Regions from separate parts of the Paenibacillus sp. 481 genome, predicted to be linked through region 2. Evidence: a T-box and tRNA genes for the amino acid it is inferred to sense, from the RefSeq annotation. Region 2 holds a T-box; the other holds one or more tRNA genes.
The links. A T-box is a leader RNA that pairs with one kind of tRNA and senses whether it is charged. The one in region 2 lies ahead of pheS (phenylalanine--tRNA ligase subunit alpha), so its partner is inferred to be a tRNA-Phe.

Region 1 (15,326 bases), 1.6 Mb from region 2:
CCGATGTGTAGGCAAATCCGCACATCATTAAGGCTGGGCTGTGATGGGGAGGGAAATTTATAGTACCGAAGGTCTTGATTTCATGCTGCCGAGAAAAGCCTCTAGCCAGGGAGAAGGTGCCCGTACCGCAAACCGACACAGGTAGGCGAGAAGAGAATTCTAAGGCGCGCGGAAGAACTCTCGTTAAGGAACTCGGCAAAATGACCCCGTAACTTAGGGAGAAGGGGTGCCTCGGTAGGGTTAATAGCCCGAGGGGGCCGCAGTGAATAGGCCCAATCGACTGTTTAGCAAAAACACAGGTCTGTGCGAAGCCGCAAGGCGAAGTATACGGGCTGACGCCTGCCCGGTGCTGGAAGGTTAAGGGGAGTGGTTAGCCGCAAGGCGAAGCTATGAACCGAAGCCCCAGTAAACGGCGGCCGTAACTATAACGGTCCTAAGGTAGCGAAATTCCTTGTCAGGTAAATTCTGACCCGCACGAATGGCGTAACGAATTGGGCGCTGTCTCAACGAGAGATCCGGTGAAATTTTAATACCTGTGAAGATGCAGGTTACCCGCGACAAGACGGAAAGACCCCATGGAGCTTTACTACAGCTTGATATTGGACTTTGGTACGGACTGTACAGGATAGGTGGGAGCCTTAGAAGCCTGAGCGCCAGCTTAGGTGGAGGCACCGTTGGGATACCACCCTGTTCGTATCGGAGTTCTAACCTAGGACCGTTACCCGGTTCGGGGACAGTGTCAGGTGGGTAGTTTGACTGGGGCGGTCGCCTCCTAAAGAGTAACGGAGGCGCCCCAAGGTTCCCTCAGAATGGTTGGAAATCATTCGAAGAGTGCAAAGGCATAAGGGAGCTTGACTGCGAGACCTACAAGTCGAGCAGGGACGAAAGTCGGGCTTAGTGATCCGGTGGTACCGCATGGAAGGGCCATCGCTCAACGGATAAAAGCTACCCTGGGGATAACAGGCTTATCTCCCCCAAGAGTCCACATCGACGGGGAGGTTTGGCACCTCGATGTCGGCTCATCGCATCCTGGGGCTGAAGTAGGTCCCAAGGGTTGGGCTGTTCGCCCATTAAAGCGGTACGCGAGCTGGGTTCAGAACGTCGTGAGACAGTTCGGTCCCTATCTGTCGCGGGCGTAGGAAATTTGAGAGGAGCTGTCCTTAGTACGAGAGGACCGGGATGGACATACCGCTGGTGTACCAGTTGTTCTGCCAAGAGCATCGCTGGGTAGCCAAGTATGGAAGGGATAAGCGCTGAAAGCATCTAAGCGTGAAGCCCCCCTCAAGATGAGATTTCCCACTTTTGGTAAGACCCCTTGAAGACGACGAGGTTGATAGGTTCGGGGTGGAAGTACAGTAATGTATGGAGCTGACGAATACTAATAGGTCGAGGGCTTATCCTAAATAAGCAAGATGATTCGAAGTGACGATTTACCTTTCACGATCAGTTTTCAGGGCGCAAGTCTTGAATTTCTATCTTGAATCACTTATAATACGGTGGACAAGTGTGAAACCTGCCTTAAACGTGGGGAGATACCCAAGAGGCCGAAGGGGACGCTTTGCTAAAGCGTTAGGGTGTCACAGCCGCGAGGGTTCGAATCCCTCTCTCTCCGCCATGATTTTTTAAGTGAATAGTGTGGCGGTGTAGCTCAGCTGGCTAGAGCGTACGGTTCATACCCGTGAGGTCGTGGGTTCGACTCCCTCCGCCGCTACCACAAATCTTATCTTTAATATACCCATATGGACGCTTAGCTCAGCTGGGAGAGCATCTGCCTTACAAGCAGAGGGTCGGCGGTTCGATCCCGTCAGCGTCCACCATTATTTTGCCGGTGTAGCTCAGTTGGTAGAGCGGCTGACTTGTAATCAGTAGGTCGGGGGTTCAAGTCCTCTCGCCGGCACCATGTAAAAATTTGAGGAGCTGTGGTGTAGAGGCCTAACATGCCTGCCTGTCACGCAGGAGACCGCGGGTTCGAATCCCGTCAGCTCCGCCATTTTTACTCTAGTAAGTGGAGGAATTAACTCCTACACTTTATTTTTTTGTCGAAAACCGCATATATTGCGGCTCGGTAGCTCAGTCGGTAGAGCAGAGGACTGAAAATCCTCGTGTCGGCGGTTCGATTCCGTCCCGAGCCACCATGTAAATCATGGAGGATTAGCGAAGTGGCCAAACGCATCAGACTGTAAATCTGCTCCCTTACGGGTTCGGTGGTTCGAATCCATCATCCTCCACCATTTACGAGCCATTAGCTCAGTTGGTAGAGCACCTGACTTTTAATCAGGGTGTCGTAGGTTCGAGTCCTACATGGCTCACCAGTTTTTAATTTTCAAACTTCAGTGAATATCTGAAGTTTTTTTGTTTTTTATAAAATAGTTGAGATTAGTTCACTATTTAATTACATATTTGGAATGGAAAAAGGCTTGTGAACTACTAATCACAAGTCTTTTTTGTGTTTATTTTAATAGAAAGCAATATGGACGGGTTGTGTTTGTCATTACGAGGTTAACATGTGTTAAAATACAATCAATTGTGATGTTAAAATGTGATGTAAAGTAGGCTGAGCAAAATGAATTTAGATTTTGTGACAGAAAAGCTTAAACAAATTAGCGGAGTAGAAATATCGGTACAACATTTGTCGATAAAGCAATGGCGAAAGTTGCAGGAAAAAGCCCAGCCTTATACAGATGGAGAACTAGTTGTTGGAGTTCGTATTAATGATCTTATTTATTATAAATGGAACGAAGAAGAAGACATGATAACGTTTTTGCTTGCTTCAGAAGCCACGCTGTCAGCGTCAGAATTACAGCTGATGGACTGGTTGATTCGTGTAGAGCGACCACTAAAAAATACTTCATTGCGCGCAGCGGATGAGGTAAAGGTACAGGCTACTCAGCTATCCTCATGGATTCATGAGCAATTGGAGCTGCGACAACTTGGGTCAGAAGTACCTGATACGCTGCAATTAAAAAAGAGGCTGTGTGCAGAGTTTGTTCCTTTTTTGCTTATATCCGACCATGGAAGGGACACTGACTATGCAGAGTTATATAAGCTGCTACGTTCCTATTTTGGAGGAGAGTACGTACTTATACCGCTTGAAGAAAAAGAATGGTTAATACTTTGCCCACACTCGCTAATATGGTCGAGTGAACAAGATGAGGAAACGGACGAAATGGAGTCTATTGAAGATACATTGACTTCATTTTGCCTTGGATTATATGAGTTGTTAGCTAGTGAGTGGATAGGAGATAGTCAATTATCTGTTGGTTATACTACTATTCCAAATAAAGGGCTGCCTGGTGTGGTGTCTCAACTTCGTGAGACGATATATTTAGGGCGAACTTTTCATGTGGCAGATAATATTCATTTACCGTGGGAGCTTCATTTAGAGCGGCTCGTGTTCAGCATTCCTGAGCAGGTACGTAAGCAATTTTTAGAACGTGTCGTTACGAAAGGGCGCAGTTTTGTCGATGAGGAGACGATGGCCACGGTCGTAACCTTTTTTCAGCACAATTGTAGCGTTAGTGAAACGGCGAAGCGTTTATACATTCACCGCAATACGTTGCTGTATCGTTTAGATAAGCTAAAGCAAGATACGGGGCTTGATGTGCGGAGTTTTTCAGATGCGGTATTAGTAAAGTTGATTTTGCTATTGTACAAAGTGACAAACTAAGGGGATATATTTTTGTGCATGATGTGCATAGCCATGTAAGCGTTATTTCGTTAAGATGTAAGTAACAAGTAACCGATTACATTCAACGTATACTGAGGGGGAAACGATCATGGCAGGCGTACGCTTAGAAAATATTTTCAAGAAATACCCGGGTGCAGATAAGGCAACAGTTAAAGATGTTAACTTGGACATTAAAGACAAGGAGTTTTTGGTCCTTGTAGGTCCATCGGGTTGCGGTAAATCAACGACATTGCGTATGATTGCAGGTCTTGAAGAGATTTCTGAAGGAAAATTGTTTATTGGTGACCGCCTTGTTAACGATGTTGCGCCAAAAGACCGTGACATTGCGATGGTATTCCAATCTTATGCGTTGTATCCACATATGAACGTGTATCAAAATATGGCGTTTGGTTTGAAATTGCGTAAGTTCAAAAAAGATGAAATCGACAAACGTGTTCGTGAAGCTGCGAAAATTCTCGACATCGAGCACTTGCTTGACCGCAAACCAAAGGCGTTGTCTGGTGGTCAGCGTCAGCGTGTTGCGCTTGGTCGTGCAATCGTTCGTGAGCCACAAGTATTCTTGATGGACGAACCGCTTTCTAACTTGGATGCAAAATTGCGTGGCCAAATGCGTGCTGAGATTTCGAAATTGGCGAAGCGTTTGCAAACGACAGTTATTTACGTAACGCATGACCAAATCGAAGCAATGACGATGGGTGACCGTATCGTTGTTATGAAAGACGGTATCATTCAACAAGCGGCAGCTCCAGATGTGTTGTACAACCATCCAGTGAATATGTTCGTTGCAGGCTTTATTGGCTCGCCAACGATTAACTTCGTCAACGGTACTTTAACTGAAGAGGGCGGCGAACTTCGCTTTAAAGCACCTGGCTTGAACGTTGTCGTTCCAGCAGGTAGAGCGCAAGCCTTGAAAGAGAAAGGCTACGTTAGCAAAGAAGTTATTCTCGGCGTTCGTTCTGAAGATATTCACGAAGAGCCTGTATTTTTGGAAGCATCGCCACACAGCCAGTTCACAGCTACTATTGAAGTTGCTGAGAACTTGGGTCACGAGATGTTGCTCTACTTGAACGGTGTAGGCAACAGCAGCGTTATCGCTCGTGTAGACGGTCGCTCCAACGCTAAGGAAGGCCAAACTGTGAAGCTTGCAATCGATATGAACAAAATTCACGTGTTTGATAAAGATTCCGAATTGAACATTTTCGAGAGCTAATTATAAATAAATTAGATCGCATATAAGCGTGAATCTAAAAGAACTACAAAAAAAGGGTGCCTCGCAAGTCAACGACTTGGGAAGCACCCTTTTTGGTGTACCTATGTGCGATTAAGTTTGAGCGGACACGCCTTTTTGCTTGTTGAAAAATGAAAAATTACGACTTCTTATTAGTCCGTCTAAACCGATTGAGCCAGCTTGATGGAGCGATATAAGGATGAGCAACGAAGCGATAATCATCGTTGGGTTAAGGCTAACGGAACCACTAAGGAAGAAGGCATAATTCATCATGAATCCGAAGAAGGCGGCTGTTTTGGTGAACAGGCCGACGATAAGTCCGATTCCTACAAGCAATTCTCCGACGGGAACGATGAAGTTAAAGATTTGGATGTTAGGCATAACGACGGACTCCAAAAATTGTCCCCACCAATCTGGAATAGATGGTTTGGCACCTTGGGATTTTTCTATTGCACCAGAAATATATTGAGTGGCATCAAAGTTCCCTTTTTGCAATTTATTTAATGCGGCTTTAAACCAATACCAACCTAACATAACTCTTACGACAATTAAAAGCCATTTTACGACGACATTTTTCCGAGCAAATTCTATCATCTATAAACTCTCCTCTATTCCAAATAGACAGCGCTTTAAGTTTTATATTGAATTTTTTATAGAGCAAGAGACTGTCCGCTAGTAGTATCAACTAATTCCCTAGCACGGACAGCCCTCTTGCTATTCTAGTGAATTACAGACTGTTCAATGAATTACGAACGGGTTGTGAGAACCCAAAGCCGGACACTTGATCCCAGTTGATGGACCATGTCATGACTCCAGGGAAGGCTGAATAGCCAGCTGGATTACGCAGTACATAGGCACCACCATAGCTTTGACCCTTAACAAGATATTTCAGTGCTTTATCAATATCAGCTGGGGTTGTGTACCCTCCTGCAGGAGCAGCACGCGGTATTGATGGTAATCCGAAACCTACTTGATCCGCACGTAAAGCAGGGAACTTGTTCGCCTGATTGTTGGCAATTGGGAAGCCTTGCAACAACATTTCAGTCATGGCAACTTGGAAATCAGGTGTGCCTTGGCTATAAGTACGGCCATCAAGAGCTGTGATGCCACCTGTGTTATAGTGCTGAACATGGATAATGTTCAGTCTGTCTTTGAAGGCGTAAATGACCGGCAAGTAGGCACCCCATGGGCCGCCGTATGCAGTCATGCCACCTTGAACATAAGCTGTTTCTGGAGCCATTGTCAGTAAGAAGTCAGGGCCTTTTTGGCTTAATATTTCACGAACAGAAGCGATGAGGTTAGCGATCTTAGGTGTCGTTGGGTTACGGAAATCCGTATCTCCACCATTTAAAGCGAGTGAGCTACCTTCCAAGTCGATGTCTATACCGCTAAAGCCATATTCATTAATGATGGCGGTCATTGTACGAGTGAAGTTCAGTCTGGCTGCATTATCTACTAATTCAACTGCACCGTCTGCGCCGCCAATTGAGATGTTTACTTTTTTACCTTGTGCTTTAAGTGCGGCAATGTCAGCAATGAATTGCTCTTTGGTTGCGTTGTACGGTGTGAATCCCATTGTTGCCCGATCTGCTGCAATCGGCTCTGCAAAGGCAACGTTAATGATGTCGTAGTGTGGAGATACATCTTTCAAACGAATATTCGCTGAACCATTGTTAAAGTTGTGCCAATATCCGATCAGTTTGCGTGTGCTTGTGCCTGGATTTGTAGGATTTGTAGTTGCTGTAACTACAGCGCTGTCGCCAGAACGGTTGCCAGCGGCATCTAGGGCACGTACGACTAAGCTATAAGCTGTACTTGCAGTTAGGCCTGCTGCTGTCCAAGTTGTGCTGCTTGTTGTTCCAGCAAGTTGTCCGTTTAATAACACTTCATATTGTGTGACGGCGATGTTGTCTGTGGAGGCATTCCAAGTGATTGTTAAGGAAGTAGAAGTCTTGTCGGTAAGCTGGACATTTGCTGGTATGCTAGGAGCCTCTACATCATTAGGTGCACCAGGTGTAGAAATCGTGATGATATTGCTTGCTGGAGATACGTTGCCGGCTGCATCAGCCGCTTGTACGGAGAATGTGTAGTTCGTGTTAGCAGTCAGCCCACTTGCAGTAAACGTTGTACTTGCGGATGTACCGACTTTGAGTGTGCCGTTCCATACATGATAAGAAGTTACACCTACATTATCTGTAGCTGCTTGCCAGCTAAGTGTGACTGAATTATGAGTGACGGCTGTTGCTTGCAGCGTTTGTGGTGCGGTAGGTGGCGTGATGTCCACTGGAGGTTGACTGGTGCTCACTTTCCAGAGTGCAGGCACTGCAGCTGGTTCCCAGCCTACGAGTGAAGTGTGAGCAAGCGTACATTCGTAGGATTTATTTTGATAAGTGACCAGATCGCCTATCTTGTAGGCCGTGTTAGGTGCCCAAGCAGCTGGTGCGGCGGCTGAAGGTGTTTCTGGTGAAGCTGTGCCGAAAGCGGTTACAGGGATGAGTGAAAGAACGAGCACGCACATCAGGAGTACGGCAAGGCTTCGTTTTGCGAGTACTGATTTGAATAATGACATAATTTTAATCCTCCTTCATAAATGAAAATGTAGCGATCATTACAGCCATAGCTGCATGAGTGAGCGGCTTGTTCGAAACACCTCCTTAAAATGGTATAAGCATATATTCGCGTTGCATTTTGAAAACCCTGCTAAAAGTCGATCTAAATCCTTAAAAATCGACAATATTTTCTGTCGTAATCTGATGGGTTCTATCATAAAGGCAAGTTATCGACGAGTGGCTGAAAAAAGAAGGGATAACTATCTCCATTCGTTGAGTTCGTACCATGGGAACGTTGATTTCAATGTCATTTTCCATTACGATATTTACAATGAGGTAAACTGTGTCTTACAGCGGTGTATTGAGGTTGTTAGAGAGACAGAAGGTAGACAAACGCTAGCCGTAAGACCCAGATGACGAAGGAGTTGAACGACGATGGCCAAAAAAGTGAAAGTTTCCGAATTGGCGGAACAGTTCCATCTAGATGTGCTTGCAGGTGCTCCGGGACTGAAGCGGCCGATTACGGTTGATGATTTGCATCGTCCGGGATTAGAAATGGCCGGATATTTCGAGCATCATCCGAAAGAGCGGGTGCAATTGCTCGGGAAGACCGAGCTAGATTTTTTTGAAACGCTGCCTAATGAGGTGCGCCTGGAGCGCATGAGTCATTTTTGTTCGGAAGATATGCCGTGCATTATCGTTACCCGCGGCTTAGAGGTGCCAGAAGAATTTATACAAGTTTGCAACGAGCATGATGTGCCTTTGATGCGATCTAATGCGGCTACGACCACTTTATCTAGCCGTATCACGAGCTATTTGGAGCGGAAATTGGCTCCAACTGCCACGATTCACGGCGTGCTAGTTGATGTGTACGGCGTTGGTATGCTCATTACGGGCGGAAGCGGGATCGGTAAGAGTGAGACCGCGCTAGAGTTGGTGAAGCGCAGCCATCGTCTTATTGCCGATGATGCGGTTGAAATTCGCCAGACAGCTGACAATCAGCTGCATGGTACAGCGCCTGAGCTTATCCGACATTTATTAGAGATTCGGGGAATTGGCATTATTAATGTAATGACTTTGTTCGGAGCAGGGGCAATTCGCAACAATAAGCGTATTAGTGTTGTTATTAAGCTGGAAAATTGGCAGCAAGATAAGCAGTATGACCGTCTCGGCTTGGATGAAGAGGTGACTCGCATTATTGATACGGATGTGCCACTCGTGACAATTCCGGTACGCCCAGGTCGTAACTTGGCGGTCATCATTGAGGTGGCGGCCATGAACTACCGCTTGAAGCGTATGGGATATAACGCGGCGCTTCAATTTACGAATAAGCTTACGGAAACGATTGCAGAAGATATGGATGATTTTGATTGAGTGAGGGGTGGAATTTAAAAGATGGGGACGATGTTGCTAAATCCAATCGCGCTTGAGTTGGGGCCGCTTGCTGTACACTGGTATGGACTTATACTAGGTACAGCAGCGCTAGTAGGGCTTCTGCTGGCGATTCGCGAAGGAAAACGCTTCGGTATTTCGCAGGACTTCTTTATGGATTTGCTGCTATTCGGTGTTCCTTCCGCCCTTATTGGCGCGCGCGCCTATTATGTCGCGTTCAAGTGGGAACAATACAAGCATGATTGGACTGAAATATTCAAGATTTGGAATGGCGGCATTGCGATATATGGCGCACTTATTGGTGCGGTCGTATGTGCAGTCATTTATGTACGTAAAAAGGGATACAGCTTTTGGCGCATCGCAGATATTTGTGCGCCATCCTTGCTGATCGGACAAGCGATTGGCCGCTGGGGCAACTTTGTTAATCAAGAGGCATATGGTGGCCCGGCCGAAGAATCTTTTTTGCGCAACGTACTGCATCTACCTGACTTTATCGTCAACCAGATGAACGTAAACGGAGTGTTCCATCATCCGACATTTTTATATGAATCGCTATGGAACTTTGTCGGTGTGTTGCTGTTGTTCGGCTTACGTCGCTTGCGTACGGTGAAAAACGGTGAGTTGTTTATTGGCTATTTGATATGGTATTCAGTAGGTCGTTTCTATATTGAGGGATTGCGTACGGATAGCTTAGCTTATCAAGGAAGTGAGTGGATGGCGTCGTTCGTAAACGCACTCTGGTCTCCTATGACAGCGTTGTTCGAACAAGGTTATTTGAATCCCGATTACGGAAATGTCCGTATTTCGCAACTAGTTGCCATTTTCCTTGTGTTAGCAGGAATTGCTTTAATTATTGTTCGACGCGTCACAGGTAAGGCTAACGTGTCTTACAGTGCCCCAATCGTTTCGACGTTGGGCAATGCTGATGTTAAAGATGCTAAACATGTTAAAGGCGCAAAAGACGCAAAAGACGCAAAAGATAATGTAGTGAAAAGTGAGAAGGCAAAGCCCAATCAAGATCAGTCTTCAAGTTCAGGTTCAAATCATACAACTGAGAGCAATGATAGTGCACACAAAAAGGAGAACTGAACGTTATGATTCAAACCGTTTTGTTTGATCTGGACGGAACCATTATTGATACAAATGAGCTTATTATAGAAACATTTTTGCACGTATTAAAAGATGTTGCTCCAGAGCCACTGACACGGGAACATCTAATTCCAAGTATGGGAATGCCGCTTGAATATCAGATGCGATTGTTCAGTAAGCGTGAACAGGTGGACGATTTAACGGCAGCTTATCGGGCATATAATTTGACTCGTCACGATGAGTTAGTGCGCGAGTTCCCAAATGTGTCCGAAGTGATAGAGCGATTGCATCAAGCGGGCATTACGCTTGGCGTCGTCACGACGAAAGTACGACCATCTACAGAGCGGGCCTTGCGGATGTTTGGCTTGTTTGAGCAAATGGCGACAATTGTCACCATTCAAGATGTAGAGCATGCGAAGCCGCATCCTGAACCGGTGCTGCGTGCGATTGAGCTGTTGGGAGCTGACCCAGCGACAACGTTGATGGTTGGGGACAGCCCGGCAGACATTCAGTCCGCGAATGCGGCAGGGGCTATTTCATGCGGTGTTGCATGGTCACTAAAAGGAGAAGCGGTGCTTCGTCAATATGAGCCACGCCATATCATTCATGACATGCGCGATATATACGCGCTCGTCGGATTGGAGCGGGACGCAGGTGAGAAACGTTGAGCGGTATCCGGTAGAGGGACCGAACAGCTTGTGGCAAATATACCGTACGGTAAGTCCGTGGAAGGGTATGCGTAACTTTGTATGTATTCAATTGGCACGCTACTGCCCATCGCTGCGTGTAAAGCGCTGGATTTATTGTCGGTTGTTAGGTATGAAGGTGGGTCAATATACAGCGTTTGGCTTAATGGCGATGGTCGATGTCTTTTTTCCAGAAAAGATTGAAATCGGGGACAACTCTATTATTGGTTACAACGCAACGATATTGACGCATGAGTATTTAATCCACGAATATCGTCTGGGCAACGTGTACATTGGAAGCAATGTATTGATCGGGGCGAACAGCACGATTTTACCTGGTGTTACGATCGGAGATGGAGCAGTCGTTGCGGCAGGGACGGTCGTGCACAAAGATGTGCTTGCAGGGCAAATGGTTGGCGGCAATCCGATGCAAGTGATTCGATCGGTAAGCAGCGAGGCAAGTGCGACGGTGTAAGCATATAATCAAAATAACTTACAGCAGCCTTAGCTTGGATATTATCCGAGTTAAGGCTGTTTTTTAATTCTTACCTTTTTCTTAAGGCTACCAAATCGTGTAACAAATAGATGTTAAACTGCGTTGATAAATTACAGTATTGAAATGAACAATGACAAAGCAGGAGAAATATGCTAATTTCTTTTAGGGGGGATGGATGTCTCGCTGCTCGTCAAAAAATTCAGCGAAAAAGAGGGAAGATGGCTCATGTTGATGAAACGCACGGTTGCTATAGTCGTGATGGTAGTACTGCTATTTACGACTTTAAATATGGAGACTTCTGGTGCTAACGCTCTAACCTACCATATGTCTTGGGAAGATAAGCGTTGGAAAAATGGTAAAGCAGTTAAGGTAGGCAACGAATGGTATGTCCCTGTTGACGCTTTGTCTGAAGCATACGGTGTAAAAGTAGCAACCAGCAATCACAACAAGACACTACAACTACTTTCGACGGACAATGAGAAATCAAAGTGGAAACATAGTCCCGTATACTACAGCAATGAAGTTGTTGTTCTGATGTATCATAATGTCGAGCCGAACCCTAATCACGTATCTATTATTTCGCCAGAACATTTTGAGAAGCATATGAAAGCAATACTGACGAATGGGTTTAATTTTATTACAATGGATGAGTATCGCGATTATATGTTGAAAGGGCGGCCAGTTCCGCCGAATGCGGTATTGCTGACATTTGATGATGGATATGAAACGTTCTATCCACATGTGTATCCAACGCTGCGCAAGTATAATATTCCGGCCACTAACTTTGTTATTGTGTCTACAATTAGCAATAACAAGACGGTAGGTAGACCTAAGCTGAAGTGGGAGCAAATGCGTGAGATGCAAAGAGGGGGTGTTACCTTCTTTAGCCATACATTTGACTCGCATTCGTATATGTCAGTTAATAAGAAGGGGACACAGCGTCCGATGTTGTTCCGTCCCGTTTATTTGAAAAAAGAAAAACGAATGGAAACAAGACAAGAATTTTTGAATCGTATTCGCACAGACTTGTCCAAAGCTGAGCAATTGCTAGAAAAGGAATTAGGCAACCGTTATTCGGCCTTAGCTTTTCCGTTTGGTGCATACAGCAAAGACGTGCTCGAAATTTGCCGCGAACTAGGGATTGAACTTACATTTACAATTAAACCAGGAATCAACAAGCGCCTAAATAAGAACGCATTTCGAATTAATGGTGGTAACCAAAAAATTTCGTCAGATGACTTAATCCTTTCGATGCGCAATCGTGGAGCGAAGTATCCACTGAAGGGTGCAAAGTCGAATTATAAAGTGTTATGGAATGGTGTAGAAGTTACCTTGAATAGCTCTCCGATCGTTCGAAAAGGGGAGTGGTACTTACCATTGAAACAATTAAACGACAAATTTGGTCTGAAATATGAACTTGATCGAAAAAAGGAGACAATTACACTGTTTCCCGGGAAATAATGACATAAAGCGAGAGGCTGCAACTGAAGGGGACGGAAAGTGAGTACATTCGACGATTCGTACCTCGGTTAGGGAGGGTACTACAGTGGCTAAAAAAGAAAATATTTCTTCGCTCTCTATTTATCGTGCATTGGCGATGCTTGCTGTCTTATTCATTCATGCAACATCGGAAGCAATAGCGAAGACAAAGGGTTCAGATTTGTTTTTCGGATATAACTTTATTAACACGTTCAGCAAGTTTGCCGTACCTTCATTTATTATGCTGACATGCTTCGTCTTGTTCTACAATTATGGAGGTAGAAAGCTAGATGGCTCTATGCTTACAGGATTTTATCGAAAAAGATTGAAATACATATTGCTCCCGTATTTTATATGTTCCATTTGTTTCTTTACCTTAATCCATTTTACGCATTATCCGAACCGCGAATTGGGTGATACGCTCAGTTCGTTGGCCATCAAGTTGTTGACAGGTTCGGCGTATACGCATTTGTATTACGTATTTCTTATTATTCAGTTCTACATCATATTTCCGTTAATGTTATTGGTGTTGCGTTCAACTCGCGTAGCCGCTTGGGCAATTCCAATCGGTCTCATTCTGCAATGGGGATTCGTCATTTGGAATAAGTACGACTTGCAAGTTACGAGCAAAGGAAGCTTGCTTATATCGTATGCGAGCTATGTGATGTTAGGAGCATACTTGGGGATATATTGGGATCGGGTTAAAGGCTGGTTCCAAGGTGGAATCGGCATAGATAGAGGACGTTATAGGCTGCAGACGGTGCTACTATGGCTAAGTTGGTTGACAGTCGGATTAGCGCATGTGCTGCTGTGGCATGCAACGCATCTTCATAAAGCAAGGGTGAACACCTTGTGGTACGAAGGTTTGTGGAACGTGCATTCGTTGCTTTCATGTATTGTGCTACTGCAAGCGGCGGCTTATATCGAACGAAAATGGTCGTCTTCAACGGTACAAAAAATTAGTAGGTTCGGAGACATGACCTTCGGTATTTACCTACTCCATCCGCTGTTCCTGCTAGTGTACAGGAGATTCCAATGGCATGACGGCGATCCGCTCTTGTACCCGTTGTATATTGCGGGGGCATTTGCAGTTGCGCTGTTTGTTACGTGGGCTGTAGTCGCTTTATTATATCGCTATGTGAAGTTTGCATGGATCTTTTTTGGAACAGGACCGAGACCGACAACTGTATCAATGGCGAAGCCAGATGCAGACGGTCGAACGTTAGGTGGATAAGCAATAATTTTCATACATAATGGCAAGTAAAATGATTGAAGAGGTCGTCTGCTGATGCAGGCGGCCTTTTTGTGTGAATCGTAAAAAGTGAGGAGCTAGAGAGAAGCTGATTTTTTGAAAAAGTGGGATTGGTAATGATTGACGGTCGTGAAGTTACATGATAATATTACCTTTAAAAATCTTCAATTTGCTAATAAGGTAACTTGTTAATATATTAACTCACTAAAGTAAAAATGGAGCGAGGTGGATGCCGTGACGAAGCCTAAAATGTTCGAAAAGCCGTCAGGGGTACGTGATTATTTGCCAGAGGCGGTTGTGAAGCTGCGTCATATTGAGAAGCAGTCGCTTGCATGTATGGAACGGTGGGGGTACAGGCAGATTATTACACCGACTATGGAATTTTACGATACGGTTGGAGCTGCCAGTTCAACATCTGATCATAAATTGTTCAAGTTGTTAAACCAGCGGGGTACTACGATGGTGCTGCGATCAGATGTTACGGCCCCAATTGCACGTATTGTTGCTTCCTTATTGAAGGAAGAAGCATTTCCAATCCGGCTTTCTTATCATGCGAATGTGTTCCGTTCCATGGAGGAGGAAGCGGGCAGAGAAGCGGAGTTCTATCAGACGGGTGCAGAGCTAATTGGTGATGCGACGGCAGAGGCGGATGCAGAAGCGATAGCTTTATCGATTGCGTGCTTGCAGGAGATAGGATTTGAGCGCTTTAAAGTTGCGATAGGGCATCTTGGCTTTATCGAATCTTTGTTTGAAGACACATTGTCGGGCAGTGTTGAAGCTCAAGCTCGTCTAAAAGATTGCCTCGTGCAGCGGGATGTCGTTGGCTACAGAGACTACGTCAGATCATTAGAAGTAGATGCGAGTGCAGTGGAACGGCTGGAAGCAGTGCTCCATTTGCGAGGTGGACGAATCGTCTGTGAGCGTGCGAGACAGCTCGTAACTGAGCCGATTGCGGCAGCGGCAATCGCCCATCTGGAAGAGGTGTGGAGTGTGCTGCAAGCTTACGGTGTAGAAGCTCATTTAATGCTCGATTTAACGATGGTAGGCGATTTTTCATACTATACGGGTACGATCTTTGAAGGTTATGTGGAGGATATAGGCTTTCCTGTTATGAGTGGTGGGCGCTATGACAATTTGCTTCAGCAGTTTGGACGGCAAGCTCCCGCAACAGGCTTTGCACTTAAAACGTCGCGTATTGTGGATGCCATTCAGGGCGAATGCACGGCATTCATTAACGGCAAGCCAATACACATTCAATATGATGCATCGCATCGTGAAGCAGCTTTAGCGGAGGCCACGCGCTTGCGTGGTGAAGGAAAGGTCGTTATTACTAAGCTCATTGATGGAGCGGTCAAAAATGGGGCAGCTAATGATGAGGTAGCTAATGAGGGGAAAGCAGGTGATGGAGCTTGCAAGATTGGCTAAAAGTTGCGATGCCGAAGGGCCGCATTTATAAACAAGCTTCCG
Region 2 (15,326 bases):
GCAAGCCGATAGCCCAGCGATAAAAAGCATGCAAGTCGCGATCCTGCTTCGACTCGTCCCACTCCATACACTTGCGGCAGCCAGGGTCATGCCCGCCGTCAAGCCCAATCTCATCGCCGTAATAAATGCACGGCGTACCCAAGAACGTCAGCTGGAACAACGCAGCCAGCTTCATTTTGCGCTTATCGCCACCGCAGAACGTCAACAGGCGCTCCGTGTCATGACTGCCGAGCAAGTTGAACATCACTTCATTAGCTTGCTGTGGATAGCCGACCAATTGCTTCTGAATCGCCGTCGCAAACTGCTTGCCGTCCGATTTCTCCTTCGCAAGGAACTCATGCACCGCCCACGTGAACGGATAGTTCATGACCGCGTCGAACTGGTCGCCCATCAGCCACATCACTGACTCGTGGAAAATTTCACCCAAAATGTACGCGTCCGGATTCGCTGCCTTGACCGTCTTGCGGAACTCACGCCAGAACTGGTGATCCACTTCGTTAGCCACATCCAAGCGCCACCCGTCAATGCCGACTTCCTTAATCCAGTACTCGGCCACATTGAGCAAATACTTCTGTACGTCAGGATGCTCCGTATTCAACTTCGGCATCGACGGCACAAACGCGAACGTGTCATACGTTGGCACTTCATCTTTAACTTGCAACGGCCATTCCCGCACGTGGAACCAGTCCGCATAAGGGGAATCCGCTCCGCGTTCCAACACATCCACGAACGGTGGGAACGTACGCCCACAGTGATTGAACACCGCATCCAGCAGCACGCGAATACCGCGTTTATGGCATTCCGCCACTAGCTTCTTCAATGTTTCATTATCACCAAAATGAGCATCCACCTGCAAATAATCTTCAGTGTCATACTTGTGGTTCGTCTGCGCCGCAAATACCGGCGTAAAGTAAATCGCATTGACGCCCAAATCCGTCAAATGCTCCAAATGATCCATCACGCCTTGCAGGTCGCCACCGAAATAGTTGTCCCATTTTGGCTCGCCGCCCCAAGGTTGAACCCCTTCAGGATCATTCGAAGGATCGCCATTCGCAAAGCGTTCCGGGAAAATTTGATAGAACACCGCGTCTTTTACCCAAGCTGGAGGTGTGAACACATCCGCAGGATTCAAGAACGGATATTCAAAAAATCCGTGACACGGGTTAGGCTTCTCTGTGCAGAAGCCCTGCTCATTCATCCACACCGTCTCTTGCACGGCTTTACGTGAGCGTCCCGTTTTTCCAGCTTTCCCTGCATTCTGGCTGCTCCCAGTATCCGTTTTACTTCCAGTAATTTGGAAGCAGTACGCCAAACGACGGAACTTCGGCTGCACCTCAGCCTGCCAGTAGTCAAACATCTCATCCTGATAGCGAATCGTCATCTCCGCTGTCAGCATATTCGACTGTTCTTCCGTACCGACGTTGAACTTATCCCCGTAAATCACTTGTACACTTGCCGCGTCATCTTTTTTTGTCCGCAAGCGCAAGTGGATCGTCTCTCTATCATAAGCATAGGACCAATTGAGCTTTGGTCGATGGTACATCGCTTCTAACAGCATTCCAATCTCTCCTCTCTATCCAAACCGCAACATGACTCATTTCCCAAGCTACCAACGTACATGTTTTTAGTAGAGCAGTAGGTTCTCTGTACATTTCTACATTTCATTAGCCTTTTTCTGCACCCGCCGTCAAGCCTTCTACCAAATAGCGTTGCAAGAACATAAACAGAAGCGTAATTGGAAGTGCTACGAGCACACAGCCAGCCGCAAACACGGTAAACTGGGTTGCAAACTGCGTATTAACCATGTTGAACAGGCCGACAGCAAGTGTGAACTGTTCCTTCGTACGCAATACCATTTGTGCAAAAATAAAGTCACTAAACGCCCCTGCAAACGATGTTACCGACAAGAATACGATCAGTGGGCGCGAGAGTGGTAAGAAGATACTGAAAAACACGCGCCAATGTCCAGCGCCGTCCAGACGAGCAGCTTCTTCCAAGCTCTTCGGAATACCGTCGAAATAACCTTTTACGATCAAATAGCCCATAATAGCTCCAGCCGTATACACGAACATAAGAGCTGCGTGCGTATTGAGTAGATTCATATTAAGCAGCAAAATGTAAACCGCTGACAAACTCATTAGGGATGGGAACATCCCGATTACGAATAGGGTAGACATTAACCCTTTGCGACCTTTAAAGCGGAAGCGTGAAATCGAGTACCCAGACAAGAGTACGAACAGAGTGCCAAATACCATGGAAATAAGAGCGATTTTAAGCGTGTTCAGATACCATGTCGCAAACGGGAAGTCTTTAAACAACGACACATAATGCTTAATCGTCCACGATGACGGCAAAAAGGTTTCGCTATAGAGCGAAGTGCCTGGACGGAATGATGACAGGATAACCCACAGCGCCGGATAAATCGCGAAAATGGCGATGGCCAGCAAGATAAGATGGCTAATGGTGAGCCATGCAATTTTTTTAATCTTACGTCCTGTTATCATCAGTGAGCATCCTCCTCTTTAAACATGCGCGTTCTTCTGAAGCTGTAAAGCGACAGTGTTGCCAAAATAATAAAGATAATAATACCGATTACCGAAGCGAAATTGTATTTACCATTCGTAAGGGACAAGTTGTACAACCATGTAATCAAGATGTCCGTATGGCCTGCAAATTGATATTCGCTGTTTGCCGGAGCTCCTTTTGTAAGCAAGTAAATGACGTTAAAGTTATTGAAGTTACCTGCAAATTGACCGATCAAAATCGGCGTGAGCGCGTACATAACACTTGGCATCGTAATGACGCGGAACTTCTGGAATGCAGATGCTCCGTCCACTTCGGCTGCCTCATACATATCTTTTGAAATGGTAGACAAGATACCTGTAATCATAAGCATCGAGATTGGGAATCCGAGCCAGAAGTTACAAATCAAAATCGTAATCTTGGCCCACATCGGATCAGCAAGCCATTGTGGTCCATCAATACCAAAGAAAGCTAAGTATTGGTTAATCGGCCCGAATTGCGAGTTGAACAAGTTTTTCATAATGAGCAACGATACAAAGCTCGGGATAGCAAATGGTAGCATATAAATCGTACGCCACATTTTACGGAATATAATTCCTTTTTGCTGAAGGATAAGTGCAATCATAAATCCACCAAAGAAACAAGACAATGTGGATAGAACCGCCCAGCTTACCGTCCAAGCAAATACGCCATAGAACGTTTGCGCCCAAGCGCTAAGTGTGAACAAATCGGCGAATGCTTCAAAACCAGTCCAGTTTACGAGATTGGCTGGAGGCGCATGCTTCGGCGATGAATAGTCCGTAAACGCGATTAATACTGAGAAAATCAGCGGCAGTATTGTAAAGAAGAACAAGAACAGCAGCTGCGGTGCGATAATAATAAATGGAAACTGTTTTTCGTTAATGAACTTCAAGGTATCGCCAAAACGATTAGGTGTTTTACCCTCATCGATCAGTTTAGCGGTTTGATACGCGTCACGAATGTTCATGATGTAAGACACCACGAACAGAATGACTAGAAATATAGTGATTAGCCCGCCGATCAATAAGAGAATGGAATGATCGCCGCGGACGAGCTGTTGAATTTTACCGACTTTTTCAAAATGCTGAGCTTTTTCACCTAGGGTTACGACCCCCCATAGTGCGTGCCCGATGTTCGTTAACGTGTAGTAAAGGCCTAGTATATACAGGAGCATCATCATAATGCCCTTTGTAAACTGGCGGTTGTACATTTGTCCGAGTCCCATCACAACAGCGGACAAGATAGGTGCAATAACGGTACGTTTCATGAAAGATTTCACCTCAACTTACAATAGTAGGATGCGACCAACCGCTAGGGGCGGCTGATCGCACGATTGGCATTATGATTTGCTTTGTTGTTCAATACCTGTCTTCATATCGTTCACAGCTTTATCCAACACTTCTTTCGGATCTTTGCCGTTCCAGATTAGCTCAAGTGTAGCTGTTGCAGGGCCCCAGACTTGACGCATCTCGATAATAGAAGGCATCGGCTGTGCCATTTTGAATTGCTCAACAAATGCTTTTGCACGCTCATCTTTAATGATTTCAGCGTTGTTCTCCATGCCATTGCGGGCAGGAATAATACCTGTCATTTGCGCATTTTTCGTCAATGCTTCTTCCGTCGTCAAGAAGTTGATGAACAACTTCGCTGCGTTTGGATACTGAGTGAAAGAGCTTACAAAGTAAGATTTTACGCCTGCAAATGGAGCAGGATTTTTGCCGTTTGGCAATTTAGGCATTGGAACTGCGCCAACTTCAAAGCCGAGTTTCTCTTTTGTGAAGTTGCTCATTTGCCAAATACCGTCCAAGTTGATTGGCAATTTGCCGGATTGGAACAATTCTGTTTTAACGTCTCCAGAAGCGTCTGTCGCGTTAATTGGCAAGATTTCACGCAAAGATGCGTAGAATTTCATTGCTTCGACAGCCTCTGGTGTATTTAAACCGATATCCTTTGGATTCGTGTTGTTGTCGCCGAAAATGTACCCGCCGTAGCCTCCGATAAAGGAGTATGCAAAGTACCAGTTGTTAACTTCCCACATAAAGCCAAATTTGTTTTTAGATACATCGTTGTAGCCTTTTGCAAATTTAATAATGCTGTCCCAAGATTGCAAATCTTCTGCTTTTACTAAGTTTTTGTTGTAGTAGAGAAGGTACGTTTCCATATTGCGCGGATAGCCGTACATCGTGCCGTCGAATGTCACTGCGTCTACCGCAGTAGGGATAAAGTTCTTTTTCGTATCTTCTTCATAGTAATCGTTAGGCAAAATTAAACCCGCCGCAACCGCTTCACCAAGCTGGTCATGTGGCATCATCATAACGTCAGCGCCAAGTCCTGCTGGACCATCTTGCTTTACGCGTGCCATTTGATCAGCAGATCCAAGCTCTTGATATTCAACGGGAACGCCATATTTTTCTTCGAATGCTTTACCCATTTCTTCGAGGTAAGCTTGTTGCTCTTTGCCTTCCCATACGATAAGCTTCGCTCCTGGTTCAGGCTTCAATTCACTACCAGCATCTGTAGTTTGTGTAGCTGGTGTGTCGCCGCCTGTAGTTGGTGCAGGCTGGCTTTGGCTGCCTCCGCCGCCGCAAGCTGCGAGGGTAAAGACAAGGGTAAGCGATAGTAATAGACCCATCCATTTTTTCATCGGACGTAAAACCCCTTTCTTGGTGCCTAAAATGTGTGATCGGTTTGCTTTGTGCAAACGTTTGTACAAAAAGATGATAGTTGTGAAAATGAAAACATCTTATTGAATAAGATACGCAATACAGCGCTTTCAAGTTGAATTAACCATATAGTTGTAGGTGTTGTAAAAGAGGGTATACGTCGAAAAATCGTGAATTTCAGGCTAATGTAGATATGAAAACAGTATTATGCTATCATTTCTGCTCGTTCTCTTCCAAGAACTCTTGATTATGTAGCTTGACTCGTGTGAATGCGGTTACAGTAAGGGTTTTCAAAAATGTGGCTGTTTTATAAAATTTGTTTATCAGGACAAACGTTTGCGCAACTTTGGTTGATATTAGGTGATCTTATTTCCTTTGTTTAACTAATGTTACATTAGACTCCGATTATTGCTTACAATTACATTTGCAGAAAGGGACGGTTGAGAGAGGGGATTAGTTCGTTTTCGGGTAGAAAAAAAGCCCGATCCACAACACGAAGGAAGGGTGGGCGGTTATTGTCGATTGTATTTCACTATAATGGACTCCATTTTGAAGACCCGTGTGTTCAGCACTGTAATTTCGTTGTCATGGCCTTCTATTTTATAACCGATATTTTGTAATAACGCTAACGTATCTTTTGGTTGTGTATCCTCGATTCGAATTACAGCTTTAAAAATGCAGGTTGTTGTATTTTCGAGGATAGTTTGTCCCGTCTTGAGAGATGCGACGTCAGACTTGAGTACCGTCACGTCTTCTTTAAGCTGACTGACGTCTGATTTGAGCACCGTCACGTCTTCTTTAAGCTGACTGACGTCTGATTTGAGCACCGTCACGTCTTCTTTAAGCTGACTGACGTCTGATTTGAGCACCGTCACGTCTTCTTTAAGCTGACCGACGTCAGACTTAAGCACTGTCACGTCCTCTTTAAGCTGACTGACGTCTGATTTGAGCACCGTCACGTCTTCTTTAAGCTGACCGACGTCAGACTTAAGCACTGTCACGTCTTCTTTAAGCTGACTGACGTCAGACTTAAGCACCATCACGTCCTCTTTAAGTTCATGGACATCATGTCTAATCGAGCTGATGTCGCTTTTCATTTCTCTAATCTCTGACAATATCAGATTAAGTACCGCTTCCATTCGTATTCACCTCGTTTCGTATCAAGCATAACATATTCATATCGAATAATTAAACAAGTATTTTGTTTCGTATCGAATACATCAGAGGCACTACCCGTTAGGTGATTCTCTTTTATCAGTTCGTTAGAGGAGGTCGCCGTTTGTAATGAAGTATAGAACCCATTTTATCCATAAATTCAGAATTAGCTTTCTTTACAGCTAGCGTATTGGAGACAACATGATCCATGTCCATGTGCGATGTGAAATTCCTGCAAAAGTACAGGCTTTCCCCTATATTCAGATGAGCTCTGCAAAGCCTACACTTTTGCATCTATTGGCTCTGGCGCTCGATTTGCTATCTCGACAGCGACAGAACGAAAACAAGCGAGAACACCGAATAATCGATGTCTCGCTTGTCACTCGTCTTTTTACAATGCTTGCAGTACAAAATGTACAACAAACAAAGATGCAATTACGTAGAACAACGGCTTAACTGTGCGTCCACGGCCCATTACGAGCTGGAACAGCGCATAGCTAATAAAGCCGATCGCGATACCATCCACAATGCTGTGCATCAATGGAATGAACGCGATAATGAAAAATGCTGGCAATCCCTCGGACAGCGGATCGAACTTTACTTTTTTCACCGTTGGCATCATCAAGCCACCGATAAAAATAAGAATAGGTGCGACTGCTTCGTCTGGAATCATCGTCAAAATGGGCAATGCAGCCAATGTCGCTAAGAACAAGACGCCCGTGACGATTGTCGTCAAGCCTGTACGACCGCCTGCGGAAATACCTGCTGCCGTCTCAACCGTGGAGACGGTAGGGCTAGTACCGAACAATCCGCACGTGATGACGGATAGCGCATTAGCTTGCATCGAACGTTGGAAACGTTCCGGCTGCTTCGTCATGTTCAAATGCGAGTTAATCAACCCAACATTCTCGAACACGATAACGAGCGTCAGCGAGAACACTGCGACGGTAAATGTCATGACGGACACACCTTGGAAGCTGAAGCCCGCAAACAATTCGCCGTACGACGCCCATGAGAACGAAGCTTGCGCACCTGCACCCGCACTAGCATCACTGCCGCCGATGCCCATTACATAAGCGAGCACCGTTCCGCCGATAATGCTCAACAGCAAATTAGCTGGCACGTTACGCATAAACAAAATGCACGTTAAAGCTAACGTCGCCAACGTAACGAGCGCCGAGGCGTTCGTTAACGGCTGTAACTTAATGAGCGTATCCGGATCAGAGATGATCACGCCGCCTTTTTGCAAACCGATCAACACGAGCATGAGGCCGATACCGACCGTAATCGCTTCTTGCAGCGATTCAGGGATCGCTTCTTTCAGCTTCTCAGCCAGCGAAGTAAAACTAATTACCGTAAAGCAAATACCCGACACGAACACAACGGCTAGCGCCTGCTGCCACGTAAGGCCCATTCCGCCAACGAGTGTGTACGTAAACATGGCATTAATACCCATGCCTGGCACGAGGATAATGGGGGACTTGCCCCAAATACCCATTATAAAGCAACCGACCGCAGAAGCGAGAATCGTAGCGACAATACCCGCGTCTTGCGGAATGCCTGCATCGGATAAAATTTTTGCATTTACGACAACGATATATACGATTGCAAAAAACGATACGACACCCGCAAGCAGCTCACGCCGCCAACCATTTTCCGCGGACTGCGCCAGAGCATGCTCGGCCGTACCTTGTTTTGATTTTTTACGGAGGTGGAACAATTGTATACCTGCTTTCCATCGTAGCCCCTCACCCAACCCTTTGCATATGTAAAATATGAAAGATAGGCAACATTTTGGCGCTGCCATTCCGATATTATATCACAAACGGCGTGTTTGTAGTCGGACTAATCATGAACATTCATGAACAATTTTCAACTTCTATAAACAGTGGAACGTAAAAATATTGTGCTGTCCCTTGCAAAAAATGCCCCGAATTGGCTATAATAATACGACAATTATGTTAGATGAATATCATTGTTGAAATGCCGTGAAAGAGACAAGTACGCAGCACCGCTTAACAGGGAGAAGACGCCGTAGATTGAGAGCGTCTTTGGAGAATGGACTGCCGAAATTCACTCTGGAGCAGGAACTTTGAACGACTCATTCTCACCAATAGCCTTACCCATTCTAATTCTGATGGATTAGCGCGTTGTGTGCATGAAGTTCAATAGAGGTTCTCGGTTTCGACCCGTTACAGTCGCTATAAGTGAGACAAATGTTTGAGATGAGCAGGCCTATTTCTTTTTTACGAACACGCCGCGTCATCCATTTGTCTAATTAAGGGTGGTACCACGGTCTTTTCGTCCCTTGCGACGGAGAAGGCCTTTTTTTATTTTCTGGTGGAATTTAAAGGGAGGTTGTCATCATGAAAGAGCGTTTGCAGGCGTTGCAGGCAGAGGCGTTAGAAGTGCTGAAGCAGGTGCAGGATGCAAATCAGTTGAATGAGCAACGTGTCAAATATTTAGGTAAAAAAGGAGCACTAACAGAAGTGCTGCGTGGCATGGGTGCATTAAGTGCTGAAGAGCGTCCGGTTATCGGTCAAGTTGCGAACGATGTGCGCGGTGCTATCGAAGCGCGCATTGAGGAGTTGCAGGAGCAGTTCCAACGTGAGGAAACGGATCGCCGTCTGAGAGCGGAAACGATTGACGTTACGTTGCCAGGCCGTCCAATGACAGTGGGTGCCGTACATCCGTTGAGCAAAGTCATTCAAGAAGTAGAAGATATCTTCATCGGTATGGGCTATCAAGTTGCAGAAGGTCCAGAAGTCGAGCAGGACTATTACAACTTCGAAGCATTGAACTTGCCAAAAGATCATCCGGCACGTGATATGCAGGATTCGTTCTATGTAACAGAAGATATTTTGATGCGTACGCAAACATCGCCTGTGCAAATTCGCACGATGGAAGCGATGAAAGGTCAGCCTGTTAAGGTCATTTGCCCAGGTCGTGTGTACCGTCGTGACGATGACGATGCAACGCATTCCTTCATGTTCCATCAAATCGAAGGTCTTGTCATCGGCAAAAATATTCGCATGAGCGACTTGAAAGGCACTTTGCTGCAATTCGCGCGTGAAATGTTCGGCGACAACATGCAAATTCGTTTGCGTCCAAGCTTCTTCCCGTTCACAGAGCCAAGTGTTGAGGTCGATGTAACGTGTATGAAGTGTGGAGGCTCCGGCTGCCGCATTTGTAAGCAAACGGGCTGGATCGAAATTTTGGGTGCAGGTATGGTGCATCCGCGCGTATTGGAAATGGGCGGCTACGACCCCGAACAATATTCCGGCTTCGCGTTCGGTATGGGTGTAGAGCGTATTGCGATGCTGAGATATGGTGTAGACGATATCCGTCATTTTTATACAAACGACTTAAGATTCTTGCAGCAGTTTGCTCGCATGTAACAGCTTAACAGGGAAGGAAGGGAAAGGTCATGAACGTATCCTATCAATGGTTGTCTCAATATATAGATTTGACAGGTGTCGCTGCTGAAGAGTTAGCAGAGCGTATGACGCGTGCCGGAATCGAAATCGAATCGGTGGAAAATCGCAATCAAGGGCTGGACAACATTGTTGTCGGTTATGTAGTGGAGCGGGAAAAACATCCCGATGCAGATAAGCTTAGCGTATGTAAAGTAGACGTAGGTCAAAGTGAGTTGCTGCAAATCGTGTGCGGTGCAGCTAACGTAGGTGCTGGTCAGAAGGTACCCGTTGCTACAATTGGTGCTGTAATGCCTGGCGATTTTAAAATTAAAAAGGCGAAGCTGCGCGGCGTTGAGTCCCAAGGGATGATTTGTTCGGCAAAAGAGCTCGGCATGAACGACAAGTTGCTGCCTAAAGAGATGCAAGAAGGCATTCTCGTGTTGCCAGCGGATACGGTGCAAGGCACGCCGATAGCTGAAGTACTTGGCTTAAACGATCACGTGTTGGAGCTTGGTCTGACGCCTAACCGTTCAGATTGCTTGAGCATGATCGGTACGGCACATGAAGTAAGCGCATTGCTCGATCGCAAGCTGAACATGCCGAACACGGCTGTAACGGAATCCGGTGAAGCGGCATCCAGCCGTGTTAAGGTGAGCATTAGCGCACCAGAGGCGTGCAGCCACTATGCAGCACGCTACATTAGCGGCGTAACGATTGCGCCATCTCCACTTTGGTTGCAAAATCGCTTGCTCGCAGTTGGCGTACGTCCGATTAACAATATCGTAGATATTACGAACTTTGTTATGTTGGAATTCGGCCAGCCGCTGCACGCGTTTGACGCGGATCAGTTGGCAAATGGCGGTACAATTGACGTTCGCTTTGCACAGGCAGGCGAAACGCTCGTGACGCTTGACGGGCAAGAGCGTAAGCTTGAGCCACACATGCTGCTCATTACAGATGGAGCGAAGCCAGTAGCGCTTGCAGGTGTTATGGGTGGCGCGAACTCCGAAGTAACGAGCGGAACAGTTAACATTTTGCTGGAGTCGGCTAAGTTCGCTGGCAGCACGGTTCGCAAAACGTCCCGTCAGCTAGGCTTGCGCTCGGAAGCTTCCCTTCGTTTCGAGAAGGAAGTGAACCCAGAAGCGGTCATTCCTGCACTCAACCGTGCGGCAGAATTAATCCGCGAAATCGCGGGCGGTACGATTGCAGCTGGCATTGTAGAGCAAGTGAACGATGGACACGAGCTTACAACCGTGCGTTTGTCACTTGAGAAGACAAACCGCTATTTAGGTACAGCGTTGTCGGTTCAAGATGTGCAAGCTATTTTTGATCGTCTCGGTTTCGAATCGGATTCGATTGAAAATGAATCGTTCGAGGTACGCGTTCCATCACGTCGTGGCGACATTCAGCGTGATGTTGATTTAATCGAAGAAGTTGCGCGTTTGTTCGGTTATGACAACATTCCGACAACGCCAATCGAAGGGCCAACTACGCCAGGCGCTTTGACAAAAGGTCAGTACGTACGCCGTGCTGTACGTCGTTTATTGACGGACGGTGGCTTGCATGAGGCGCTGACATATTCGTTCACGCAACCAAGCGAGACAACTTTGTTTACTGGCTTGGCTGGAGATACGCAATTAGTACGTTTAGCAATGCCGATGAGCGAGGAGCGCAGTGTACTGCGCACAAGCTTGATTCCAAGCTTGCTGGACGTTGCGACATACAACCGCAACCGTAAAATGGACGATGTTCATTTGTTCGAGTTGGGCAGCATCTATACGACAGCTGAAGAACAGCTAACGAAGCTGCCAACAGAAGATTTGGTGCTGTCGATCGTAATGACAGGCAAAAGAAGCACACCGCAATGGAACGTGCCCGCGCAAAACATTGATTTCTATGATGTTAAAGGCGTGCTCGATCGTGTGTTTGCTTACTTCGGCTTGTCTGATCGCATTCGCTTTGCAGCCGATCAACCGCAAGGTTTCCATCCAGGACGTGCAGCATCGCTTTACTTGCAAGGTGAAGCTGGCGAAACGTTTATCGGTACGATCGGTCAGGTACACCCTGATGTCCAACGTGCTAAAGATCTAGGGGAGACGTACGCAGCAGAGTTGCGCATGCAAGCGATTATCGAGGCAGCAGATGGCGCGATCATCTATCAAGCGTTGCCGCGCTTCCCAGCTGTGGAACGTGATATCGCTGTCGTTATCGACCGTGGCGTGGAAGTCGGACGTTTGGTTGATGAGGCTAAAGCAGTTGCTTCCGAATTGCTGGAATCGGTGCGCGTATTTGATATTTATACGGGAGATCGTATTGCAGCAGATAAGAAGAGCGCTGCTATTTCACTCGTGTATCGTCATCCAGAGCGCACGTTGACAGATGAAGAAATTACGGATGTGCACGGTCGCGTCGTAACCGCTTTTGAAACTAATTTTGCAGCAGAATTACGTAAATAGACGTTTGAAATAAATAGAAGCAGCGTTTCTCAACGAATCAACGCATTCGGAGAGGCGCTGCTTCTTTTTTATGTAAAGGTCGGTCGTAGTGGAACATAATGGATGTGAGGAAACTTATACATTCAGAGCAATGTAGCAGGAAATAACGCGTACTGTAGCGAACTTATAACGAGGCAATAAAAATGGGTGTAACCACACATATGACAAATATTTTACATATGCGCAATGATTCAGTTTCATTTTAAAAATACAGATTAGGTTCAGGAAGTTAGGAGGACGTTAAAATGACCTCACCGGATAATAAATTACGGGTATTGGTTGAAATATATGGTACACAGTATAAGTTGGTAGGGGATACAAGTAAGGAATATGTGCGCAACATCGCTTCTTATGTAGATGAGCACATGCGCATAATTGCAGAAGGAAATCCAAGGCTGGATACGCCGCGTATTGCGGTATTGTCAGCTGTACATATTGCAGAAGAAGTCCAACGAATCAAAGATGAATTTTCGCTCGTGAGCGGGAAGTTAGTCGATCAGGAACAAGCGGCACAAGAGCTTGCGACCACGCTAGATAAGCTGAAAATAGAGTCTGAACGCAACCTTGAGCGCTTAAAGGCCGAATCCCTGCAGCAAGTAGAACGTATGCGTGAACAGGCTGCAGAAGAGAGCGAGCGTCTGGAACAAGAACGGGCCAAGCTAGAGCAGGAGCTGGATAAGCTAGGTAAGCAACTTAGTTCACAAGCGGAATTGAACACCAAGTTGTCTGCGGAGAAGAAGTCGGCTGATGAGCGCAACAGTAAGCTGAGCGAGCAGATGAAAGATGTGGAGAAGCGTCTGCAAGGTGTTATCAATCGTGAAAATGATTTAAAACGACGTTTGCAAGAGACGGAGCAGCGTGTTGAGCAGGAGCAGAAAAAACAAGCGGAAGCGGCAAATGCTCATATCCGCGAGCTCGAACAGGCAAAGCAGAAATTCGCGCAAGAGACGGGTCAGCTCAAGCAGCAGCATAGCAAGTTTATAGACGAAACGGTACGGAAGCATGATCATGTAATTGCGAATTTGAATGCGCAGCATACGGCAGTATTGGAAAAATTAGTGGCGGAGCACGCTAACGAGTTGGATGAGGAACGCCTTAATCATTTGCAAGCATCCGAAGAAGCAAATGAGCAGCACGTACAAGAGCTGGCGAAGCTGCGCAGTGAGCATGCAGACACCGTCGATGCTTTAAATACGGCGCATCGTGAGGCAGCAGAGGCGGCGAAGCAGGAGTTTGAACATGAAGCTGTGCAACTGCGTCAATCGCTAGAGCGTATGCAAGCTGAGCATAAACAGGCGTTATCGCAGTTAAGTGATACGTATAAACAGGAGCGCGACCAATTAATTGCGCAGCATGAACAAGCAAGCTTAGTAAGTAACGAAGCTTATGAAGAGCGGATTCTCGAATTGGAATTGCAGCGTGAAGAGGAGCGGGAACAGATTACAGCGGCTCACGCAGCCGCAGTTCAAGCTTTGGAGCAGCAAATTGCTACTTTGCAAGTGGAGTGGCAAGCGAAGTTGGATGCTGAACAAAGCCGTGCTGCTCAGATCATTGCTAAATGGGAAACGAAGCTGGCCGAAAAGACAGCGTCGTGGGAGCGGCAATCGGCAGAACAGCATGCAATGTGGGAACAACAACTGGCTGAGCAAACAGTAGCTTGGGAAGGTCAGTTAGCTACCCAAACTGCGGAGTGGGAAGCTCGCCTTTCCACGGAAACGTCGGAGCTGACACGTGTTCATTCCGAACAGACGGAGCAAATGCAACAGGCTCACGAACAGCGCACGGCTGACCTTCAACTTGAAAGCAAGCAACAGCTTGAGCGATTGCAGCGAGAAAATAAGCAGCAAATCGAACAAGTCGAGCAAAAGAGCAAGAAGCAAATGGAGTTGCAGCGCCAAGCGGATGAACAGCGTCTGGAGCAATTGCAACAGGAAAATAACGAGCTGATGCAACTGCTGGAACAGGAGCATGCACAGCGAGTTGAGCAGTTGGAGCAAAGTTACAGTCAGCGTATCAACGATTTGGAGCAGCAGCATGTGGTGCAAATGCAGCACGCACAGGACGAGTACGCGGCTCAAATGCTGCAAGTACAGGCTGAGAGCGCTGAGCGATTGATGAAGGTACAAGCAGAGAATACGGAGCAATTGGCGCAAGTACAGGCCGATAGTGCTGAGCATTTGATGCAAGTACAAGCTGAACATCAGGATTATGTGTCTAAAGTAGAAGCTGAATATGAGGACCGTGTGTCGCAAATACAAGCGGAACATGCTAATGAGTTACTACAAGTGCAGTCTGAGTATGCTGAGCAACTGTTACAAGTCGAAGCGGTGCACTCGGAGCAGCTTAGCGCGATGACGAAGCAGCATGAAGAAGAGCTTAGTACGCTGGCTATACAGTACGAAGAACAGATTGAGACGCTGTGTACCGAACATGCGGAACTGATGTCGTCCCACGAGTCCACTGATTCGCAATTCCGCTCTGAAGTTGAGGCGAAGCTAGCTGATAAAGATAATCAGCTGGCAGAAGCAGATGTTCAGCTTAATGAAGCAGCGGAAAGCTTGCGCGCCCATACAGCGCGGATCAGCATGCTGGAGGGACATCTTGGTCGTGCTGAGCAGCTTGATCGTGCTCGTCAGGTGGAAATGGAACGACTTATAAAAGTGCGTGACGATGCGCAAGCGGAAGTGGTGTCACAGCAGCAGCGCGCAGATGAATTACAATTGAATTGTGATCAATGGAATGAAAAATATACACATGTAGAACAGCAGTGGAACTCCGAGCGCGAGCAATGGGAGCAGCAAAAGGATGAATGGACTGAGCATGCTGAGAAATGGCAGGAGCAGGCGAAACAATGGGAAGAGCAGCTAGCACAGGAGCGAGCTGCGTTTGAGGAGCAGCAATTTGGATTGTTGCAAGAAGCTGAGCAACGTTACGCAGAGCTGACTCAACAGGCGGAAGTAGAGCGGCTTTCAATAGAGCAGCAATATGAAGTGCAATTGAAGGAGCAACTGGAGGAACAGCGTAGCCAGTTCGAGCAGCAGCTTGAGCAAGAG

Region 1: it encodes a tRNA-Phe, which carries the amino acid that the T-box ahead of pheS (phenylalanine--tRNA ligase subunit alpha) is inferred to sense. The anticodon was not compared.

Annotation. Positions count from the first base shown of each region.
Region 1 is NZ_CP075175.1:2,187,049-2,202,374, reverse strand. Features, by position in the region: rRNA gene KIK04_RS09500 (23S ribosomal RNA) at 1-1,402, shown strand, start outside; tRNA gene KIK04_RS09495 (tRNA-Ser) at 1,527-1,615, shown strand; tRNA gene KIK04_RS09490 (tRNA-Met) at 1,638-1,714, shown strand; tRNA gene KIK04_RS09485 (tRNA-Val) at 1,742-1,817, shown strand; tRNA gene KIK04_RS09480 (tRNA-Thr) at 1,825-1,900, shown strand; tRNA gene KIK04_RS09475 (tRNA-Asp) at 1,914-1,990, shown strand; tRNA gene KIK04_RS09470 (tRNA-Phe) at 2,060-2,135, shown strand; tRNA gene KIK04_RS09465 (tRNA-Tyr) at 2,146-2,231, shown strand; tRNA gene KIK04_RS09460 (tRNA-Lys) at 2,237-2,312, shown strand; gene KIK04_RS09455 (PucR family transcriptional regulator) at 2,564-3,667, shown strand; gene KIK04_RS09450 (ABC transporter ATP-binding protein) at 3,777-4,898, shown strand; gene KIK04_RS09445 (DoxX family protein) at 5,010-5,510, opposite strand; gene KIK04_RS09440 (chitinase) at 5,644-7,485, opposite strand; gene hprK (HPr(Ser) kinase/phosphatase) at 7,901-8,839, shown strand; gene lgt (prolipoprotein diacylglyceryl transferase) at 8,861-9,946, shown strand; gene ppaX (pyrophosphatase PpaX) at 9,952-10,614, shown strand; gene KIK04_RS09420 (acyltransferase) at 10,601-11,107, shown strand; gene KIK04_RS09415 (polysaccharide deacetylase family protein) at 11,354-12,589, shown strand; gene KIK04_RS09410 (acyltransferase) at 12,675-13,841, shown strand; gene KIK04_RS09405 (ATP phosphoribosyltransferase regulatory subunit) at 14,094-15,284, shown strand; gene hisG (ATP phosphoribosyltransferase) at 15,269-15,326, shown strand, end outside.
Region 2 is NZ_CP075175.1:3,774,477-3,789,802, forward strand. Features, by position in the region: gene KIK04_RS16635 (alpha-glycosidase) at 1-1,558, opposite strand, end outside; gene KIK04_RS16640 (sugar ABC transporter permease) at 1,665-2,504, opposite strand; gene KIK04_RS16645 (carbohydrate ABC transporter permease) at 2,504-3,811, opposite strand; gene KIK04_RS16650 (sugar ABC transporter substrate-binding protein) at 3,884-5,188, opposite strand; gene KIK04_RS16655 (kinetochore Spc7 family protein) at 5,720-6,346, opposite strand; gene KIK04_RS16660 (NCS2 family permease) at 6,754-8,034, opposite strand; T-box leader at 8,342-8,674, shown strand; gene pheS (phenylalanine--tRNA ligase subunit alpha) at 8,729-9,760, shown strand; gene pheT (phenylalanine--tRNA ligase subunit beta) at 9,790-12,234, shown strand; gene KIK04_RS16675 (hypothetical protein) at 12,519-15,326, shown strand, end outside.